2 regions of the Brachyspira hyodysenteriae ATCC 27164 genome follow, and region 2 is predicted to be linked to the other one. Evidence: riboswitches for the same ligand, from Rfam matches in the RefSeq annotation. Region 2 holds a riboswitch; the other holds the start of a gene.
What was found. Region 2 has a riboswitch for thiamine pyrophosphate ahead of BHYOB78_RS03490 (peptide ABC transporter substrate-binding protein). Riboswitches for the same ligand answer to the same signal wherever they lie in the genome.
Positions count from the first base shown of each region.

Region 1: it holds a riboswitch for thiamine pyrophosphate, as region 2 does, so the genes downstream of both, BHYOB78_RS04840 (YjiH family protein) here and BHYOB78_RS03490 (peptide ABC transporter substrate-binding protein) in region 2, are expected to answer to the same signal.

Region 1 covers NZ_CP015910.2:1,068,296-1,078,905, reverse strand. Annotated here, with positions in the region: gene BHYOB78_RS04855 (bile acid:sodium symporter family protein) at 1-859, shown strand, start outside; gene thiM (hydroxyethylthiazole kinase) at 1,041-1,835, opposite strand; gene BHYOB78_RS04845 (PhzF family phenazine biosynthesis protein) at 1,854-2,645, opposite strand; gene BHYOB78_RS04840 (YjiH family protein) at 2,677-4,029, opposite strand; TPP riboswitch at 4,126-4,228, opposite strand; gene BHYOB78_RS04835 (helix-turn-helix domain-containing protein) at 4,295-5,221, opposite strand; gene BHYOB78_RS04830 (Rpn family recombination-promoting nuclease/putative transposase) at 5,461-6,354, opposite strand; gene BHYOB78_RS04825 (radical SAM/SPASM domain-containing protein) at 6,551-7,669, shown strand; gene uvrC (excinuclease ABC subunit UvrC) at 7,688-9,529, opposite strand; gene BHYOB78_RS04815 (phosphoribosyltransferase) at 9,690-10,088, opposite strand; gene pheT (phenylalanine--tRNA ligase subunit beta) at 10,115-10,610, opposite strand, start outside.
Region 2 covers NZ_CP015910.2:753,921-764,530, forward strand. Annotated here, with positions in the region: gene purH (bifunctional phosphoribosylaminoimidazolecarboxamide formyltransferase/IMP cyclohydrolase) at 1-505, shown strand, start outside; gene BHYOB78_RS03480 (rhodanese-like domain-containing protein) at 628-1,038, opposite strand; gene BHYOB78_RS03485 (TenA family protein) at 1,129-1,788, opposite strand; gene BHYOB78_RS03490 (peptide ABC transporter substrate-binding protein) at 1,866-3,473, opposite strand; TPP riboswitch at 3,639-3,759, opposite strand; gene BHYOB78_RS03495 (PTS lactose/cellobiose transporter subunit IIA) at 3,945-4,271, opposite strand; gene BHYOB78_RS03500 (DUF871 domain-containing protein) at 4,293-5,375, opposite strand; gene celB (PTS cellobiose transporter subunit IIC) at 5,431-6,756, opposite strand; gene BHYOB78_RS03510 (PTS sugar transporter subunit IIB) at 7,018-7,323, opposite strand; gene BHYOB78_RS03515 (BglG family transcription antiterminator) at 7,480-9,342, shown strand; gene BHYOB78_RS03520 (HPr family phosphocarrier protein) at 9,355-9,621, shown strand; gene BHYOB78_RS03525 (MBOAT family O-acyltransferase) at 9,737-10,610, shown strand, end outside.

The DNA of each region.
Region 1 (10,610 bases), 310 kb from region 2:
ATTCTTTCCAAAAACAGTAAGCTTTATTAAAACAAGTTATGTTAACTATCTTTTAATGATAGTAATGTTCGGTATGGGACTTACATTAAAATTAGAAGATTTTAAAGTGGTATTCACAAGACCTAAAGACATAATAATAGGGGCTATAGCACAATTCACTATAATGCCTTTACTTGCATTCTTACTTTCCATAGCTTTTAAACTTCCTCCTGAACTTGCTGTAGGAGTGATACTTGTAGGTACTTGTCCGGGAGGCACTTCATCAAATGTCATGACATATTTAGCTAATGGAGATGTAGCTTTATCTGTGGGTATGACTTCTGTATCAACAATACTTGCTCCTTTTGCTACTCCCCTACTCACTTTACTATATGCAGGACAAAAGGTTGATGTTAATGCTGTGAGTATGTTTGTATCAATAGTTCAGGTTGTTATACTTCCTATAGCTTTGGGTTTCATAATAAATAAATTCTTTTATAAGTTTACAAACAGCATAAAAGAAATACTGCCTTTAATATCAGTACTTGCTATTGTGGCGATAGTAGCAGCCGTTGTATCTGCAAACTCACAAAGATTAATGCAGGTTGGTTATTTAGTTATAATAGTAGTTGTACTTCATAATTGTTTGGGTTATTTGCTTGGTTATTTATTAGGTAAATTATTCAGATTAAATAATGCTAAATGTAAAGCTGTATCAATAGAAGTTGGAATGCAAAACTCTGGACTAGCTACTTCACTTGCAGCAACTCATTTTGCATCAATGGCATTAGCAACAGTACCTGGAGCAATATTTAGTGTATGGCATAATATATCAGGTTCAATAGTAGCCAATATAATGGCATCCAAAATTAAAGACTAAATAAAAAATAAACAATGGAGTTATTTTATTAATTCCATTGTTTAAATAATATTCATACATTAATAATGATAATTTCTAAATATTTATATATACTGAAATAAATTATAAAAGAAAAAGCAATGAACTTAAATAAATATTCAAGCCCATTGCTTAATCAAAAAACTCCCACTATTATTTATATTTATTCCTTTACCCTATTGGCAGCATCGTTAATATCAAGTTTATAAAGCTCATCTATAAAAGCAACAGCAAAACTAGCAGGACCTTCAGATTTCTTTGAAGCTTTCTCTCCAGCTGAAGCCATTATACACATAGCAGAGGCAGCAGCTATTAAAGGACTAGATACAGCAAGCATAGCACCTGTTATAGCAGTAGATGTACAGCCCATACCTGTATTAACAGGCATTAAAGGAGAACCTCCGCTAACATATAAAACTTTATTACCATCTGTTATAATATCAGTTTCACCGCTTATACTTACAACTGTATTATATTCCTTGGCTAAATGCTTACCTGCCTCAAGCGCCATATTAACATTAGCAGTGCTGTCTACTCCTTTAGTTTTTATGCTCTCTCCGGCAAGCACCATTATCTCAGAAGCATTTCCTCTTACAACTTTCGGATTATAATTTTTTATCAAATCAATAGCTGTTTTAGTTCTCAATTTTGTAGCACCTGCTCCTACTGGATCAAGTACAAAAGGAACATTTTTTTTATTTGCTATCTCGCAAGCTTTATGCATAGCCTCAATAGAAACTGTAGTCAATGTTCCAATATTAACAACAAGCGATGAAGCAATAGAAAGCATATCTTCAAACTCCTCTTTCTCGAATGTCATCACAGGAGAAGCTCCAACTGCAAGCAAAGCATTAGCTGTAATTTGCATAACTACAAAATTAGTAATATTATGAACTAATGGACTTTTACTTTTCATTTCTTTTATTGAATTAAATATTTCTTCTTGTAATGTACTCATTTTATAACTCCTTATAATTTAAATAAAAATCTCAGAAATACAATATAAACATGCCTTTCCGGCTATTTTTAATTTATTATTTTTAATATCGCAGTATAGTACTCCTGTTCTTGGAGAAGCCTGAAATGCAGTAAAATAATCTTTATTCAATTTCTTGGAAAGCAAAGGTATAATATGACAATGCCCAGAACCGCATACATCAACTTCATCTGCGTCCAATTTCGGACCGAAAGTTCTAGTAATGCTGTCATATTGATTATTCTGTTTATCTTTTACATCAGATGTTATATGAAATAAAAGCCCGTCTAATTTTTTTATAGTTTCTAAATTTGGTTTTGCATTTATAACCTGATTTTCATCTTCCAATACACATACAATATCTCTTCCTATATAAGCTTCTAAAGGTTTTATTCCTCCTATAGCTTCTATTATATCAGATGTAATTTCTATAGGCTTTAAATCATAATTAGGAGTATCCATTTCATAAAGATCATCTTTTTTTCTAATGGTTAATATACCCTCTTTAGTATTTAAACTCACCTCATTAGATTCTTTTTCAGCGAAATTTAATATAGCATAAGCTACAGCAAGTACAGCATGTCCGCAGAAATCTATTTCGCATTTAGGAGTAAACCAATACACATCATAATTATTTCCATTCTTTATAGTGAAAACAGTTTCTGAAATATTATTCTCCATAGCAATATTCTGCATAAGTTCATGAGAAATATTTTTTTCTAATATACAAACGGCTGTAGGATTACCTTTGAAAACCTCATCAGCAAAAGAATCTATAATATAGTATTTCATAATTAATCTCCCACTTATTATATACTAATTATCAACTAAGAAAGAAATATGCAAAAGGCACAGCGAATAACAATGAAAGTATTATTCTCTCAACCCATATTATCATCATATCTCTTATCTTTATAGGTATTCCTACAGCCAATATTACAGGTATAGGAGCAGCAAAATATAAAATCTCAGTAACGCATACCACAGCAACTACAGACTTAGCAAATTGACTAGCATACATTACAATACTTGAAGAACATGACATTTCAACTAATGTAACAGAACAAGCCTTTGCCACTATATAAGCCTCATCTCCAAGCCCAAGTAATTTAGTAACAGGTAAAAATATATAGCTTATAACATCAAATAAAGGAGTATAATTAACTATTAAAAGTCCTATAAATGTTATAGCCATAAAGTTAGGCATTACTGAAATAGAAACAACAAGTCCTTCTTTAAGATTCTTAACAACACTATTTAGCACACTATCAGAATGACTAGCAACTTCAGCAGCTTCATTTAATGCCAGCTTAAAAATATTTCCGCCTCTATATATAGGCTCTTCAGCAACTTCTTTATCCATATATCCGTCGCTAGGTTTATTTCTTAATGGATAAAGTCTTACAGTTATAGCAGTTACTATAAAAGTTATTAACATAGTACCAAAAAAATATATATTCCATTTATCTATAACATTAAACATCTTAGCAACAACTATCATAAAAGTAGTCGAAACTGTAGAAAATCCTGTAGCTATTATACAGGCTTCTTTTTTAGAATAAAAACCTTTCTTATAAACTTTACTTGTCATCAAAAGAGCAATAGAATAACTTCCTACAAATGAGGCTATAGCATCCAAAGATGATCTTCCAGAAGTTTTCCATATAGGCTTCATTATACATCGCATAAATATACCGGCAAATGACATAAGTCCGTAATCTACCAAAAATGATAAGAATATAAAACCTATACTATTAATCAATGCTATTTGAGTGAGCAGATTATAAGAAAAAAGAAGCATATTAGGTTTATGAAAATCATCAGGTCCTAATCCAAAATAAGCCATTATTATAAATGGTATCGATGTAAGTTTAATAAATGAAAATACTATTTCAGTTTTATTTTTATTCCAAGACTTATTTATAAAAGGATATATACCTCCGAACATAGTTATAAGAATACCATAATAAGGATCTACAAAAGGAATTTTTCTTATAAAACTTACTAAATGATCTATAGGTATTGATTTAACATCGCCTATCTTAATTGGTATAAATAACATAAATATGCCGATAAAACTAAGTACAATAAATTTTAAATAAATTGATTTACTATATTTAATATTAGCTAAATCATTACTGCTTAAAACACTTTCAGAATTTGAAACATTATCCATAAAAATTTCCTTAAATATAAATTCATAATTTAGAGAAACCTTAATGAAAATAATGAGTGTATAAGAATTAAAAAGAAAATAATTTTAGAAAACTTATTCGATAATAAAATATTTCCCTACACTGGCATTATCCAACAGGTTATAAGGGTCTAAGTTATTAAACTTACTCTCAGCCTTTTAAGCTCCCCTAATTTTTTATAATATTATATAACAAAATAAAATTATTTCAATTACTATTAACGATATTTTTTAGATTTTATTATAATCAAGCACGCTTCAAAAACATCAAATTTCTTTTGGTAAGTTCTATAATCTCATCTTCAGTCATCTTATCAAAACCTAGTCTTTTTTCTTCTTCAAGCAATTTTAATTTTTCCTCCTTCTCTCTTTTTATTTTAATTAACTCTATTTCTTTAAGCTTCTCTTCTCTTTTTATCAGTTCTTCTTTAGTATAATATCTTTTAATAGTGTTTTCTCTGTCGCCTTTAATCAAATAAATTTTTAAATAAGACAAAAAATCAAGCCATATACCCGATAAGTTATCTTTATCCTTAACTTTTTGCCTAGCTAAATTAATACAATCCTTCCAATCAAATTTCCTATCATCGAAAATAGATTTTATTTCTTCCTGCTTGTATTTAGTTTTAAAAGAATGTACTTGATATAATTTAGTCGCTTTGCTTCCTGTAATAAAATTAAAAGTATCAATAAGCTCATTAACAAATGAATCAAAACTATGAGAGGGAGAATTTATTTTTTTATCTGTTTTATTTATTTTATGCGAATCTTTTTTATTATCTGATTCACTTTCTTTATTATTTAAGTTATTATTTTTATTATTATCTTCGACTTTTTTGTCTATGCCGTCTGTAGAATTTTTACTATACCGTATAGACTTTTTTGATGATACAGATTTTTTTATATATATTTTTCTTTTTTCATTATTCTGCTTACTCTTATCATAAATGCATTTTATATAACCATACTCTTCTAACTGTCTTACGGCTCTTGAAATTGTATCCTTACTCACAGAATAAATTTCAGCGAAGTAATTATTATTAGCCCAGCAGTAACCTTTATCGTTGGTGAGTGCTGTAATTTCACCGTAAATTAATTTTGATAATGGCTTTAATCTCTTATCATATCTTACAGCCGAAGGTATTATAGTATAATAGTTTTTACTTTCTTTCATATTTAATCCTATTTAATCCTACAAAAAAACTTTATACTATATACAAAAAATATAATGAATTATAAGTTTATATTAACGCCTTTTTGATTTTATTAATAATATTTTATCAATAAAAATTATATACCAATTATGTTATTAATTTTTGAAGTGATAAACGATCAGATGATAACTTTAGTTGTAAGCTACATTTAAGCAAGTTTATCGCTAGCAATAATTAGTAATTTAATTCAATAATTTTATTATAACTTCTCTATTTCTTCTGTAGTTAATCCTGTTAATTCACTAATAAGCTTTATATCCATATTCTTATTTTTCATATTTCTAGCCATTGATATTTGCGTTTCTTTTATACCTTCTTTTATACCTTCTTTTATACCTTCTTCTCTTCCTTCTTCTCTTCCTCTTATTCTCTCTTCACTTAATGCAAGTATGTCAAAATAATTCTTCTCATATTCTGCATAATTTTCAAATAAATCTTTTGTATCTGCAAACTTATTATACTCATCATAAACTTCTTTCATTATAGGATTTTTTTTAACTAATATATCCATAATTTCCTCCATTTTTTCTATTTTTTCTTTAATTGTCAAAAAATAAAACCAAGTATCTAATTCTTCTTTAAGATTTGAATTACTAGATAAATATTTCTGTAATTCAAGAAAATGCATTTCAAAATGATTAGTAAGTATATGATTGGTTTCAAGCTCTTTTATTACATAACAGCTATGCTCTTTGTCAATATCTTTTAACAAATTAAAGTCTAAAATATTAATCACTATTACCTGTTTTAAATCATTATATTTTTCATTATTCCTTAAATTAGATACATAACATTTAGCCCAATAATATAAACTTCTATAAACAAATGACTGATTTCCTATCCTCTGTATTTCTACTAAAACAGTTTCTCCGCTTTTTGTAACTGCCCTTACATCTACAATAGATTGTTTATCATTAATAGTTTCTTTTAAATTAAAAGTATTAAGTACTTTCACTTCCTCAAAAGGCTCTTGATTGTAATCTGTTCTTACTGCATTAATTAAATTAAGTAAAATACGCTCATGTCCTTCTTTGGCAAACATATAACGCATAAAATAATCATTTAAAACATTAATATTTTTTATTTCACTCATAGCTTTATTATACTAAATTAATTATAAATGTAAAGTTGTATATAATTTAGTTTAAAGATTTATTATTAAAGATATATTTTTTGACACTATATAAAGATTATAGCGTATATTCTCTTATAATCTCTTATATTTTTTATATAATATATAACCATTATAAATATTGAAATTTATAAAATTATGTATTAAGATAAAATTTATGAATAATGTATCAGTGCTAATCAAACCATCATCATCTTTATGCAATATAAATTGTAAATACTGCTTTTATATAGATGAAGCCAAAAACAGAAAAATAGAAAATAACGGCATTATGACTGAAAAAGTTATGAAAGCTATAATAGATAAAGTTCTTCAAAATGCTGATAAAAATGCATTGTTTTCATTTCAGGGCGGAGAGCCTACAGTAACCGGTTTTGAATATTTTAAATCGTTTGTAGATTATGTGAATATCAGCAATAAAAAAAATATCAATATAAATTACAGCATACAAACTAACGGTTTATTGATAGATGATAAATGGTGCGAATTATTCAAAGAAAATAATTTTTTGGTAGGACTTTCTTTCGACATAATAAAAGATATACATGATGATTACAGAGTAGATAAAAGTAATAATGATACTTACAACAGAGTATTAGAAACTAAAAAGCTATTCGATGCGTTTAATGTAGAATACAATATACTTACAGTTCTCACATCCGAATTATCAAAATATCCTAAAGACATATATGAGGAAATAAAAAAACTTGATATAAAATATACTCAGTTCATACCTTGCCTATCTGAAATGAATTCATATAGTACAGAATATTCTATAAAACCTAAAGAATTTTCAAACTTCTATAAAGAAATATTTTCATTATGGAAAGAAGATTTTTTTAATAATAATTATTACAGCATACAGTTCTTTGACAATATCATTCCATTATTTTTCGGAGGCTATCCTCCTATGACTTGCGGTATAAACGGAAAATGCACAAATCAAATAATAATAGAAAGCAATGGAGATGTTTTTCCTTGCGACTTTTATTGTTTAGATGATTATAAAATAGGAAATATAGCTGAAGATGATTTAGTGCAGATTTATTCAAGCAGCAAAGCAAAAGACTTTATAAATGAAAAATCAAACAGAATAAATGATGATAAATATGCATTATGCCGTTCTTGTAAATATCAAAGAGTATGCAGCTCTGGATGCAAGAGAATGGAAAACAATATGTATATAGATGAAAGCGGAGAGTTTTGCGGATTTAAAGATTTTCTTGACTATGCTATAAATGATATGGCTATAGTATGGAAGATGGTATCAAGATAATTTTTTATAATAAATAACTCATTTATGAAAATGATCATATATATTATTTGCTGCTTTATAGCTTATTCCAGGTATATTTCTAATGCTTTCAAATGATGCATTTTTTATATTGTCTATATTTATAAAATGAGAATATAATTTCTCTATAGTTTTCTTACCTATTCCCTCTATGCTTTCAAGTTCGCTTCTGACCATCTCTCTGCTTCTTTTCTTACCATGACTGCTGTTAACCCATCTGTGAGTTTCATCTCTTACCTTCTGTAAAAATAATCTTGCAGGCTCATTATCGCTAAGCTGTACAGGTTCATTTCTATTTGGCAAATATATCTCCTCAAACTTTTTAGCTAATGCCATTATAGGCTGACCTTTTATATCAAGTTCCTTCAATGCCTCTATAGCTGAATTAAGCTGTCCTTTACCTCCGTCTATAAGTATTAAGTCTGGGAAAGTAAGGTTCTCATCTCTTAATCTTTTGTATCTTCTGTAAACTGCCTCTTTTATTGAAGCGAAGTCATCTATTCCTGTAACTGTTTTCATATTGAATATTCTATAATTCTTATTGTCAGAAACTCCATTAACAAATCTCACCATTCCAGCCATAGTATAGCTTCCCTGAATATGTGCTATATCGAAAGACTCTATTATGCTAGGAGCTTTTTTCAATTTGAATATTTCCTGAAGTCTTGTTATTCCTAAAGGTACTTCTCTTATCAATGCTTTTTCTTTGAATAAATGTTTGGCATTTTCATTTGCTATTGCCATTAAACCTTTTCTGCTTTTATCTAATTTTATATCAACATCTCTTCCTGAAACCTGCTTTAAATAATCCTTTATTATATCAACATCATTAAGAGGAAAATCTGTAGATATAGAAGCCGGTATCAAATTGGCATGAGTATAATATTGAGTAAAGAATGCAGATAGTATTTCAGAATATTTTGACATACCATTTTCATTATAATAATCTTCATCATTAGGAGACTGCATACTGAAAGTTTTTCTGTCTGCAAGTTTGCCTCCTTTAACCGATAAAATTACTATAGTATAATTGCCATTCTCTCCATAAGCTCCTATTATATCAATATCATCGCTTTCTGGAATATAAATACTCTGCTCTACTGTTATATATTTAAGCAAATCAATTTTATCTCTCAAATCTTTAGCCGCTTCAAACTCCAGCTTTTCAGCATGAACAAACATTTCCTGTTTTAATCTAGCCACCAATTCATCAACATTGCCCTCAAGCACCATTACAGCATCATCTATAGTTTTATCATACTCTTCTTCAGTGATTAAATCGGCACAAGGAGCTGTACATTTTCCTATATGATGATAAAGGCATGGTCTTATAGCTCTTTTAAGCGGAAAATCATATTTACATCTTCTTAATTTGAAATTATCAATTATAAACTTTACTATATTATCCGCCCTTTCCGCAGCGACATAAGGTCCGTAATACTTTTTATATTTTCTGGCATTATCTTTATCTATTACATTTCTAGCCTTTATAACTCTTGGAAAATGCTCATTTGTAATTGCTATAAATGGAAATGATTTCTGATCTTTAAGAAGTATATTATAATGAGGCTTATGCTTTCTTATCATCTCAGCTTCTAATATCAAAGCCTCAACTTCATTTTCTGTAAGTATATATTCAATATCTCTTATATGCTCAACTAATGCTGTTGTCTTAGCATCTTTATTTGAATTATTAAAATATGATGATACTCTTTTCTTTAGAGATTTTGCCTTACCTATATAAATTATTTCGGATTTGGAATCCTTCATAAAATATACTCCGGACTTATCCGGAATACGTTTTAATTTATCATGTATATAACTTTTAACGTCCTGATTCATAATTATCAACTTTTTATCAATTATACATAAAATAAAAAACTTTGTCAAAGCAAAAGTATACTATATATTACTTTGTATTTAAATATAAAAAAACAAACATAATCCTATAAAAATATAAGAAAATGTTTGTTTTATATTTATTAAAGTAAAATACTTACAATTATTTACTAGAAGCTTTAGTCTCCCAAGGAAATAAAAGCCAATTATCATGATTAATATTTTTATAACTATATCTAGGCTTTATTTTGCTTGTATGCTCTCTTACAAATAAAGTAGCAATATCAAATTTCTGATCATCAAAATATTTTAGAGTTTCTCCTGTATCAGATATATCATCAACAATCAAAGCAGCTTTATTCTTTACTTTCAATCTCCAAACTTCTTCCATATTTAATACCATAGGAATTTTAAGTCTATGAGAAAGCATAACAGCAGGAACTAATCCTCCTCTTGCCAATCCATAAATAACCTCATAATGAATCTTTGAATCTTCTATTTGTTTTGCTAATACTTCTATAGCTTCATCTATATTTTCCCAAGTGATTATATCGTATTCCATTATAAAACCTCTTTAATACTAATAAATTAAACACGTAAATTTATATCAAATCTTGTTTTAAGCATTTCAAGCAAAGATTTTTCCACATTATTAATATCTTCTTCTCTTAAAGTTTTATTAGGATCATAATATGTTATAGATATTGCTATTGATTGTTTTCCATCTTCAACCTGTTCACCTACATATCTATCAACTACATTAACATTCTGTATGATATTATTAAATTTACTTATAGATTTAATAACCTTGCTGAACTCTATATTATTAGAGCAAACCAAAGCTAAATCTCTAAATACAGCAGGATATTTACCTATATCTTTTAATTTCTGCTTTTTAACTCTCTCTTTAACTAATTTCAAAGTCTTTCTAATATCAATATCCAAGAAATAAACTTCACCGCTTATATCAAAAAGTTTAAGAAGTTTAGGATGAAGTCTTCCAATGATACCTATTTTCTCCCCGAATATAACAATCTCACCAGACATAGTAGGTATAAGCCATTTATGTTCTTTAGGTATCAAA
Region 2 (10,610 bases):
TTTGGAAGTATTAAAAACTAAAAAGAATTTAAGAGTTATAAAATATAAAACTAATACTAATGATAAAATCAATCTTGTTAAAGTTGACGGCGGATTACTTGTTCAAGATGAAGATACTACTTTAATAGAAGATTATAAAGTTGTAACAGAGAAAAAACCTACAGAAGAAGAAATGAAGAATTTAATATTCGGAATTAAGGTTGTAAAATATGCTAAATCAAATGCTATAGTAGTAATAAAAGACTTCATGGCTAAAGGTATAGGAAGCGGACAAACTAACAGAATATGGGCTTGCGAAGATGCTTTAGAGAGAGCAGGTGACGGAGTAGTTATGGCATCCGATGCTTTCTTCCCATTTAGAGATGTAGTGGATGCTTGTGCTAAATACAATATTAAAGCTATAATTCAGCCAGGAGGATCTATGAGAGATCAGGAATCAATAGATGCTTGTAATGAACATGGTATTGCTATGATATTTACTGGAATAAGACATTTTAAACATTAATAAGTAGTTGATTATAATATTCAAAGCGAAGTTAATTAAAATTAACTTCGCTTTTTTATATATAAAATTTTTAATAAAGGGAAAAAGATATTTTACTTAATTATATTTTTAGTAATTTGAATTTATTTTAAATATGATGAAAGCTGAAAATATCCCGCATGAGTAAGATTATTAATATTGGTAAATCCTAATTTATACATACGCATACAAGCCATACCAGAACGGCTTCCGCTTGCACAATAAACTATATACTCTTTGTTTTTATCTAATTTTGACATTTTTTCATCGAATTTAGAATCGTCTAAAGGAATATTTACGCTGCTTTTTATGTATCCGCTTTGCTGAACTTCCATATAGCTTCTTACATCTATTAGACCTACATCTTTATTATTTTTATAAATTGAAACAGCATCATTGATATTTATATTTTTGAATTTACCTTTACTTCTTATATTGAATATAATTTTTCTTACAGCACTTAATATTATAAAAGTTAATATAAGTCCTATTATCAAAGTTAAAGTATTATTCATTTAATGTATACCCCCTGTATGTATAATAATGTTATTTTAACATACAGAGAAGTAAATTTCAATTAATTTATATTAATTTATTTAAAAGTTTTATACATTATGGAAATCGTCTAAATTATAGGCATCATTCCAAAATCTATATTCCCAAACGAATCCTATATCAAAAACGGCTATCATTTTTTCTTTTACAGCATCAGATGCATTATCATATAAATTATCAACTATTTTAATCATATATTCAGTTGCCTTAGAGAATTCTTCATCAGCATAAGTATCAATCCATTTTCTGTATGGATTATTTTCAATTTCTGCATTTGCCTTTATATATTTACCTAATTCATTATATATCCAAAAACAAGGCAATATAGAGGAAGCAGCAGTTTCAAAGGCTTCAGTATGAGCAGTATTAATAAGAAAACTTATATAACCTAAATTTGCAGTTGTAATTTTATTTGTATTTTCAAATTGAAAAGTATCTCTGAAATATTTATGCACAATTTCTTCTTCAACTATATATGAGTTTATAGATGATTTCAAAAATACTAATGCATAATCTACATTGTGTATTTTTGAAGAAATTATAGCTAAAGCTTTAGAATAATATTTTAAATATAAACTGTCTTGTTCTATATAGTATGCAAATTTATTTTTATCTAAACTTCCATCCATAAGCTCTTTATTAAATTTTGTATTAATTATTTTATTGTATAGATCTTCATTTTTTTTCCACACTATTTCTGAAAATTTCATTTTTTTCCTCACATCAATTATAAAGTATTTGTTATAAAATTATAGTATTTTATCATTTAAATATTATTTTTCAAATATCATTCTTCTAAATAAGCATAATTAAATTTATATCTTCCCAAAGGCTCATCAATATAATTTTTTAATTTAGGATTAACTATTAAGAAATCGGTTCTATATATGAAAGGTATAATAGGAACTTCATCAAAAAGTATTGATTCCGCTTCTCTTAAAGCTTCCATTCTTTTTTGAGCATTTGTGGAAGTTGTTGCAAACTCTATCAAAGAATCATATCTGGCATTAGAAAATCCTCCATAATTTATATCGCTGTAGCTAGTCATAATTTGAAGCATTGTAAGAGGATCATTATAATCACCTGTCCAGCTTGTTCTAGCCATTTGGTAATTTCCTGATTCTCTGAAAGGCAAAGTAATTTTTGATTCTTCTGTTCTAACTATTACATCTATATTAAGAGCATTTTTCCACATTTGCTGAATAGCTTCCAAAACTGTAGTATAAAAACCAGATGAAACTTTTACTTCAAGCATAGGGAAATTTTCTCCATTGGGATATCCTGCCTCAGCTAATAATTTTTTTGCTTCTTCTACATTATTACTATAATTGTTTGCTATTATATAATTACTGCTTTCTTCTCTGAATGATTTTTCAAGTCCTTTTACTACAGGCGGAACAAAAGCCTCTGCTGGTATTAATTTACCGTATCCTATATTTGATACTATATAGTTTCTATCTATTGCAAGCGATAATGCTTTTCTTACTCTTTTGTCTGATAATGCTTTATCTCTATTGTTTAAATCCAAATAATAAACTCCTATGATATCGCTTACAGCCATTAAATTTTCTTTTATTAAATTTTCTATCTCTCCAATAGGAGGAGCATTTATAGAAAAATCTACATCTCCTGTTCTAACAGCATTAAGTGATATATATTCATCAGCAATTAAAACAAAATTAATTTTTTTAGCCACTTGATTGGTATAATTCCAATAATTAGTATTTATTTCAAAAGCAAGAAGTTCATCAGGTTTTCTTTCTACCATTTTGTATGCACCATTTCCTATATAAGTTTCAGGCTTCCAAGTCCAATCATCGCCGTATTTTTCTATTATATCTTTTCTTACCGGCATATAAACTCCGCCTGAAGATAATATATCAGTAAAATATAGTGTAGGGGCTTCAAGTTCTATTATTAGTGTATTTTCATCTATAGCATTTACTCCGAGATTTTCTACACTCTGTTTGCCTCTTATTATATCTTTGGCATTTTTTATATATTCCATTAAATAAGAAATAGGGGAGGCTGTTTTCGGATCAACTGCTCTTCTATAGGAATATACAAAATCATCTGCTGTAACTTTTTTACCGTCGCTCCATTTGGCATCATCTCTTAAATGAAATGTGTATGTAAGACTATCATCGCTTATTTCCCATGTATCAGCAACACCTCCTATAATATTTCCGTTTATGTCTTTATTTAGAAGTCCTTCAAATGCATGATTGATATAAATAAATCCATAAGTTTCATCATTCAAAGCAGGATCTATGGTATTAAGTTCATAGCCTAGATTTACAGTGATTTCATCTTTGATGTTTTTTGTTTGTTTTTTACAGGATATAAATAATGCCAATAAAATTATTAGAATAATAAATTTTAGTTTTGAAGTCATAAAAAGCTCCTTATATTAAAATGTTAAAGTGAGATTTTTATAACACCGTTTGTCCTGTTTTATTGAATTGTATTTAAGTCTTGTTTGTTTACTTTATATAAGATAATTTAATAAAACAAGACCAACTTTAGAAAAGGTCTCATTTTATTAAAAGTATTAAAGAAAATAATAAAAGAGATAATTCCCTACGCTGGCATTACCCAAACAGGTTATAAGGGTCGAAGTTTTTATAAAATAAATTATGTAAACTTCCTCTCAGCCTTTTCAAGCTCCCCGATTGTGAGAAATGATATAATATTTTTATTTTTATATCAAGAAGTCAATTATGTAATTTTTAAAAAAATTATATTATTTCAATTATATTGGTATGAAAATTTGAATACTTTTTAATTACAGAATATGTGATGATAAAAATAAGAAAATGGGTATTATTTATTTAATACCCATTTTAATTAATTTGAGAATAAAAATTTATTCATGGTTCATTTTCAATATATCAATAAGCTCATTTATTAAATTTTTTTCACTTATTGCAGTCATTAAATGATCCTGTGCATGTATAAAAAGTAAGTTTATTACAAAACTTTCACCATTAGCTTCTTTTGATATTAAATCAGTTTGGTATTGATGAGACTCTAGTAATAATTTATCAGCTTCCTTCATTTTTTTATCGGATTCTTCAAATTTATTTTCTTTAGCAAGTCTTAAAGCCTCATAAGCTAAACTCTTACTTTCTCCAGCTAATGCTATAATAGGAAATACATTTTCCTCCATAAATGTTTCATAATCTTTTGTCATAAGTAATAAACTCCGTAAAAATTATTCTCTTATAATAAATCTTTTAGCCGGACTTATATAATCTAGCAGAAATAAATATTCATCTTTAATTCTGCCTACTACATTAGTTCTTCCGGTATTTTTTAAATCTTTCAAAGCTATCTGCATTTCTCCGGTATAACTGCCGTATTCTGATGAATCTATTAATATATCTCCTCTTTTTATATCGGAAACAGCATTAAATATTTTGAAATTATGTCCCTTATATTTTGCTCTTGTATCTGAAGATCTTATAACATCAGCAGAAGCATCTAATCTGTTTTGATGAAGCATATCTAATACTATACTCTTTTCTTCTTTAGGAATAGAATCAACTAATTCTACTTTAAAAGTTATTAATCTTTTATCCATATTATATAATGTTTTAAAAGTATTTTCATCTGCATAACAGTTAGCAATGAAAACACAGTCAACACCAAGAGCAAATAATTCCATAGCCTGTGCATCTATAGGCATATCTCTATGTTCTTCCAATGTGCAAATACCATCGCTTACAGGCCAAGGTCCAAAAGTAGCTTCTTTGGCATTAACAAATGCAGATGAACTTATAGAATATTTTTTAAAACGTTTCATGCTGCTTTTAAAAAGTGTTCTGTCTAGTCCTGTATATGCATGAGGATAGAAATTATAACAGCCTATCAAATTATCAGTATTAGGATAATATTTCATTATATTATCAAGATAATCTGTATCATTGCTCATATTTAATTCTATTTTCAAATCATATTCGTTATATGTCATTAAACTTTCTTCATTACCTGTAAACCCTAAATCTAATCTTACGCCCCAAGCTCCCAATTTATGAAAAAAGTCAAGATTTTTATAATCTATATCCAAATGTTTGAATACAGCCGGAGATATATCTAAAGTAGTTTTTATACCTTTTTCTTTAGCATAATTTATTATAGTTGAAAATTCATTTATTATTTCATCTTTAGATCTATCAACTGAAAGCAGACACATAAAACATCTTGTGAATCCGTATTTAGAAGCCAAATCTATATAATATTTATTATCTTCCATTTTTGAGTGAAAGGGGTAAATGGATATTCCTAACTCTTTCATTTATAATATTTCTCCTGTTTTTATGTTATTATTATTTTGCAATCATTTATTCATTTTATTCGTTATCTGGTAAAGTTTTAGCATAAGCATTAATGAAAGGAGTATATATTAAGTATGATAAGAATACCAAACATAAACTCAAAATCATAGCAGGAACACTTAAATTAGTAGATAAGAAAGCTCCTAATGGACCAGGAGTTGTCCAAGGTACTAAAGAAACAATTTTTCCTACGATGCCTATTTTTAAAACTGTATAGGCTATTATAGCATTAATTATTGGCACACCTATGAAAGGTATAAATAGTATAGGGTTCATAACAACAGGAGTACCGAACATAATAGGTTCATTTATATTGAATAATCCAGGTATAACTGAAAGTCTTCCTATAGATTTAAGATGTGCATTTTTACTTAATGCCATAGCTATTGCTAGGCCTAATGTAGCACCTGCTCCTCCTATATATACATAAACATTGAAGAATTCTCCTGCTACTACTTTAGGTAAAGACTCCCCAGCCTGTAAAGCAGCCTGATTCAAAGCTAAATTTGATAATGTTATTGTAGTAATTACAGCATTAACAACATTGGCACCATGTATACCTACAAACCATAATATATGTATAACTAAAAGAAGTATTATAACTGATGGCAAACTATCTGATATTGATAATAAAGGAGAAATTATTTTCATTATCAAGTTAGGTATAAGTATCATCATTTTTTTCTGTATTATTATATTTAATATTTGGAATAATACGCCTACAACAGCTATAGGTATAATTATTTCAAATGATTTTGCTATTGCAGGAGGTACAGAATCAGGAAGTTTTATAGTCATATTTTTGCTTACTAATAATCTGTAAATTTCTATTGATATTATACCGCCTATTATAGCAGAGAATATTCCTTTAGCATCTAAAAATCTAGCATCTAATACATTTATATTGCTTCCAGCTTCTACTAAAAATATACTTGCAAAATCTTCAGCAACAGACAAAGCATTTACTTTAGCAGCTATAAGGAAAAAAGCAAATAGAGATAAGAAACCGCCTGTAACACTGCTTAAATTATAAGAACCAGCCAAAGAATATCCTATACCATAAGCAACGAATACTGATAATATCCCCATACTTACATTGAATATTTGAATAAAATCGCCTGTGAAAGTTTTTGTAAAATTGTCATACCAACCCATATATAAGAAATTGCTTTTATCTGTGAAAGGCAAATTAAATATTAAAAGTACAAAAGAACCTACTATTAAAAAAGGCATAGTATATATAAATGCATCTTTAATAGCATTCAAATATCTGTTATTAGCTAATTTAGCTGCTACTGGTGTTATTTTATTTTCTATGAAATTAATAATTTTATCGTTCATATTTTTTATCCTTAAAATTTTTAATTATTTTGTAAAGTTTTGGCATAAGCATTTATGAAATGTAGTATATATTAAGTATATAAGAATACTAAAAATAAACTCTAAATATTGAATAACTTTCATTCTTCTCTTTTAAACAAAGCTTCTAGATCATGTAAAGCTTATTAAATTATAAGAGCCTGCCAATACCATAAGCGACAAATAATGATAATAATACTATACTTACATTAAGTATATAAGTATAATAGATATATTAATAGATTATAATGTTAAATTCAAAGCAAAGTCTAATATTTTAGCTCCGTCCATTTTTCCATAGTCTTTAAAATCTATAACATCTAAAGGTTTTCCTTTAGCATTAGCTTTTTTAGCTAGTTCATCTTTAAGATATTTAACCTGAGGACCTAATAGAAAAATATCGTAACTATCTGCTAATTCTTCAAATCTGGAAACGCTTGCAGCTTCTATTTCAGCATCTATATTATCCGCTTTAGCTTTATCCTGCATCTTTTTTACTATCATACTGGTAGACATTCCAGCAGAACATAAAAGCAAAATCTTTTTCATTCTTTACTCCTTTTTTCATTTTTTTATTTAAGGATAATATTTTTATAAAATAACTCAAACAATAAAATTGCAGTATTAATATGGTAATTTATTAGCTTTTTCTTTTTATTAAAAAGTATATAATAAAAATAAAAATGATACTACAAAGTTATATTTATGAATGTTAAGTATATAAAAGAAATATTATCATCATTGTCAGCCGATTCATATATAACTGCTGAAGCCTTATCAAAACAATTAAATGTCAGTGAAAAAACAATTAGAACAAAAGTTAGAGAAATCAATTATGAATTGCAGAAACTTAATATAAAAATAGAATCTAAACCAAGATACGGATATAAATTAATATGCGATAATTATGATAATTTTAAATCTATGGATTTTTTATCAAATATTAATAATGATATGGATTATAGAATTAGAATAATTTTTAAATATTTAATAGAAATAAACAGCGAATATATAAAGGCTGATGATATATGTGATTCTTTGGATATATCTAAAACTACATTGACAAATATATTAAAGATTATGGAGTATAATTTAAAATATCATAATCTTAAACTTGAAAGAAGACCTAATTATGGTATTAGATTGATAGGAAATGAATTTGATATAAGAAATTTTATAATATGCAATTATTTAAATGATTTCTTATATGAAAACAATATGAATGAAAAATTAATAGGAATAATTATAAATTTTCTTAATAAATATGAAATAAAATTTTCAGAAATTAATTTAGAAAATTTTATTCAATATATAAATGTATCAATAAGTAGAATAAAAAATAATAACTTTATATGCAGTTATGAAAAAGATATTATTAAAGACATATCTGAAGAGATAAGATTATCAGAAGAATTAATAAAGCAGATACAAAATGAAATTGATATAGAGTTTAATGATACAGAAATTATATTTATAGCCATACATATAGCTTCTAAGAATTTATTTTCTATAAATGAAAATTATAATTCTGTTATACAGGATAAATTTTCAGATATAATTGATAAGATGCTTGATATGGTATATAAAAATTTGAAAATAGATTTGAGAAATAATTTTAATTTGATACTCCTTCTGAATCAGCATATGATACCTTTGGATATAAGAATAAAATATAATATATTTCAAAAAAATCCTATGCTTAATGATATAAAAAATAATTACAGTCTTTCATTTTTATTAGCCTCTGAAAGTGTAGCAATATTAAAGGACTATTATAATAAAGATATATCAGAAGATGAGATAGGGTATTTAGCATTGTTATTTCAAATAGGCTTGGAAGAAACAGTAGAAAGTATAAATAAAATGAATATATTGATAGTATGCGGAAGCGGAAAAACAACTTCAAATCTATTGGTTACAAAGTATAGAAAAGAATTTAATAATTATATAGAAAATATTTATGCAGAAGATTTAATGGGATTAAAGGATTTTGATTTTTCTAAAGTAGATTATGTCTTTTCTACTGTTCCTATCAATGTAAAACTTCCTATTCCAATAGTTTATATAAGTAATTTTTTAAAAAGCGATGATATTATCAATGTTAAAAATACATTTGAATCTTTAAATAGAAATATTATTTTAGAGTACTATAAAGAAGAAATGTTTACAACTTATATAAAGGGCGATACAAAGGAAGAAATCATAAAAAATATATGTTCTGAAATAAAAAAATATAAAAATATACCTGATAATTTTTATGAATTGGTTATGAAAAGGGAACAGTTAGCAGAAACTGATATAGGTAATTTAGTAGCAATACCTCATCCTATAGAGGTTGTTACAAAAGATACATTTGTTTATGTTGCTGTATTGGACAAGCCTATATTATGGCAGAAGAATAATGTTCAGGTGGTATTTTTGATTTCTGTATCAAATAAAAATGATGATTTGAAAAACTTTTATCAATATACTACTAATTTTCTTCTTAATGAAAGCAGCGTTAAAAAATTAATAGAGAATAAAACTTTTGAAAATTTGATTTTTCTTCTTAAAACTAATTCTGAATAAAATGAGGTTCTTATGAGGGAGTTTAAATATATTATTAATAATATAAGTAATATACATGCAAGACCTTTAAGTGAACTTGCAAAAATAGCTAAAGATAGCAATTGCGAAGTATCTGTAAAAAAAGGTGAAAATTTGAAGGATTTAAAAAAGATTATAGGACTTATTCAATTAAAATTGAAGGTTGGAGATGAGGTGAATGTAATTATAAATGGTAATAATGATGACTTAGAGAATACTGCAAAAGATAATATATATAATTTTTTTAAGCTTAATTTCTGATTAAAGCTTCTTTTTATATTATATCAAATTTTAATACTAGCTTTTTTATATAATTCATATTACAATTAACCGTTTCATAAGTTATAAATGTATATTTTATTATGAGTTATGTTAAATGTTATTTAATTCTAGAGATTTTTTGATATTTTTTCCTATAACATTAATTTTATATTGGATATTTCCAAAAAAATTAAGATATATTTGTCTATTTATAGCAAGTTATATATTTTATATGTTTTGGAATCCTAAATATGCATTATTAATGGGTACTTCTACCATTGTAACTTTTTTAAGCGGTATATTAATAGAAAAATTAAAATACAAAAGAATAGTAGTGGCATTTAGTTTTATAATAAATATTGCTATACTTGTATTTTTTAAATATTTTGATTTTCTTCTATTAAATATAAATATGATTTTATCATCATTAAATATACAATTAATAGATAAACCTTTTGATATTATTTTGCCAGTAGGAATATCATTTTATACATTTCAGGCATTAAGCTATACTATAGATGTTTACAGAGGTGAAATAAAGTCAGAAAAGAATATCATTAAATATGCTTTATTTGTATCATTCTTTCCGCAGCTAGTTGCAGGCCCAATAGAACGTTCAAAACATTTGCTAGGTCAAATACAGAATATGGATAAAATAAAAAGATTCGATTATCATAGAATAACAGAAGGACTTATTTTTATGCTTTTCGGTTATTTTCAGAAAATGGTGATAGCAGATAGGGCTTCTATATTAGTAGATACAGTATTTAATAGATATTATATTTATAATTCAACTGAATTAGTGCTTTCAGCAATGCTTTTTGCAGTGCAGATATACTGTGATTTTGCTAGCTACTCGCTTATAGCAATAGGAACGGCAAAAGTTATGGGTATAGATTTAATGGAAAACTTCAATACTCCATATTTTTCAAGAAGCATAAAAGAGTTTTGGGGAAGATGGCATATATCATTGTCTACATGGTTTAGGG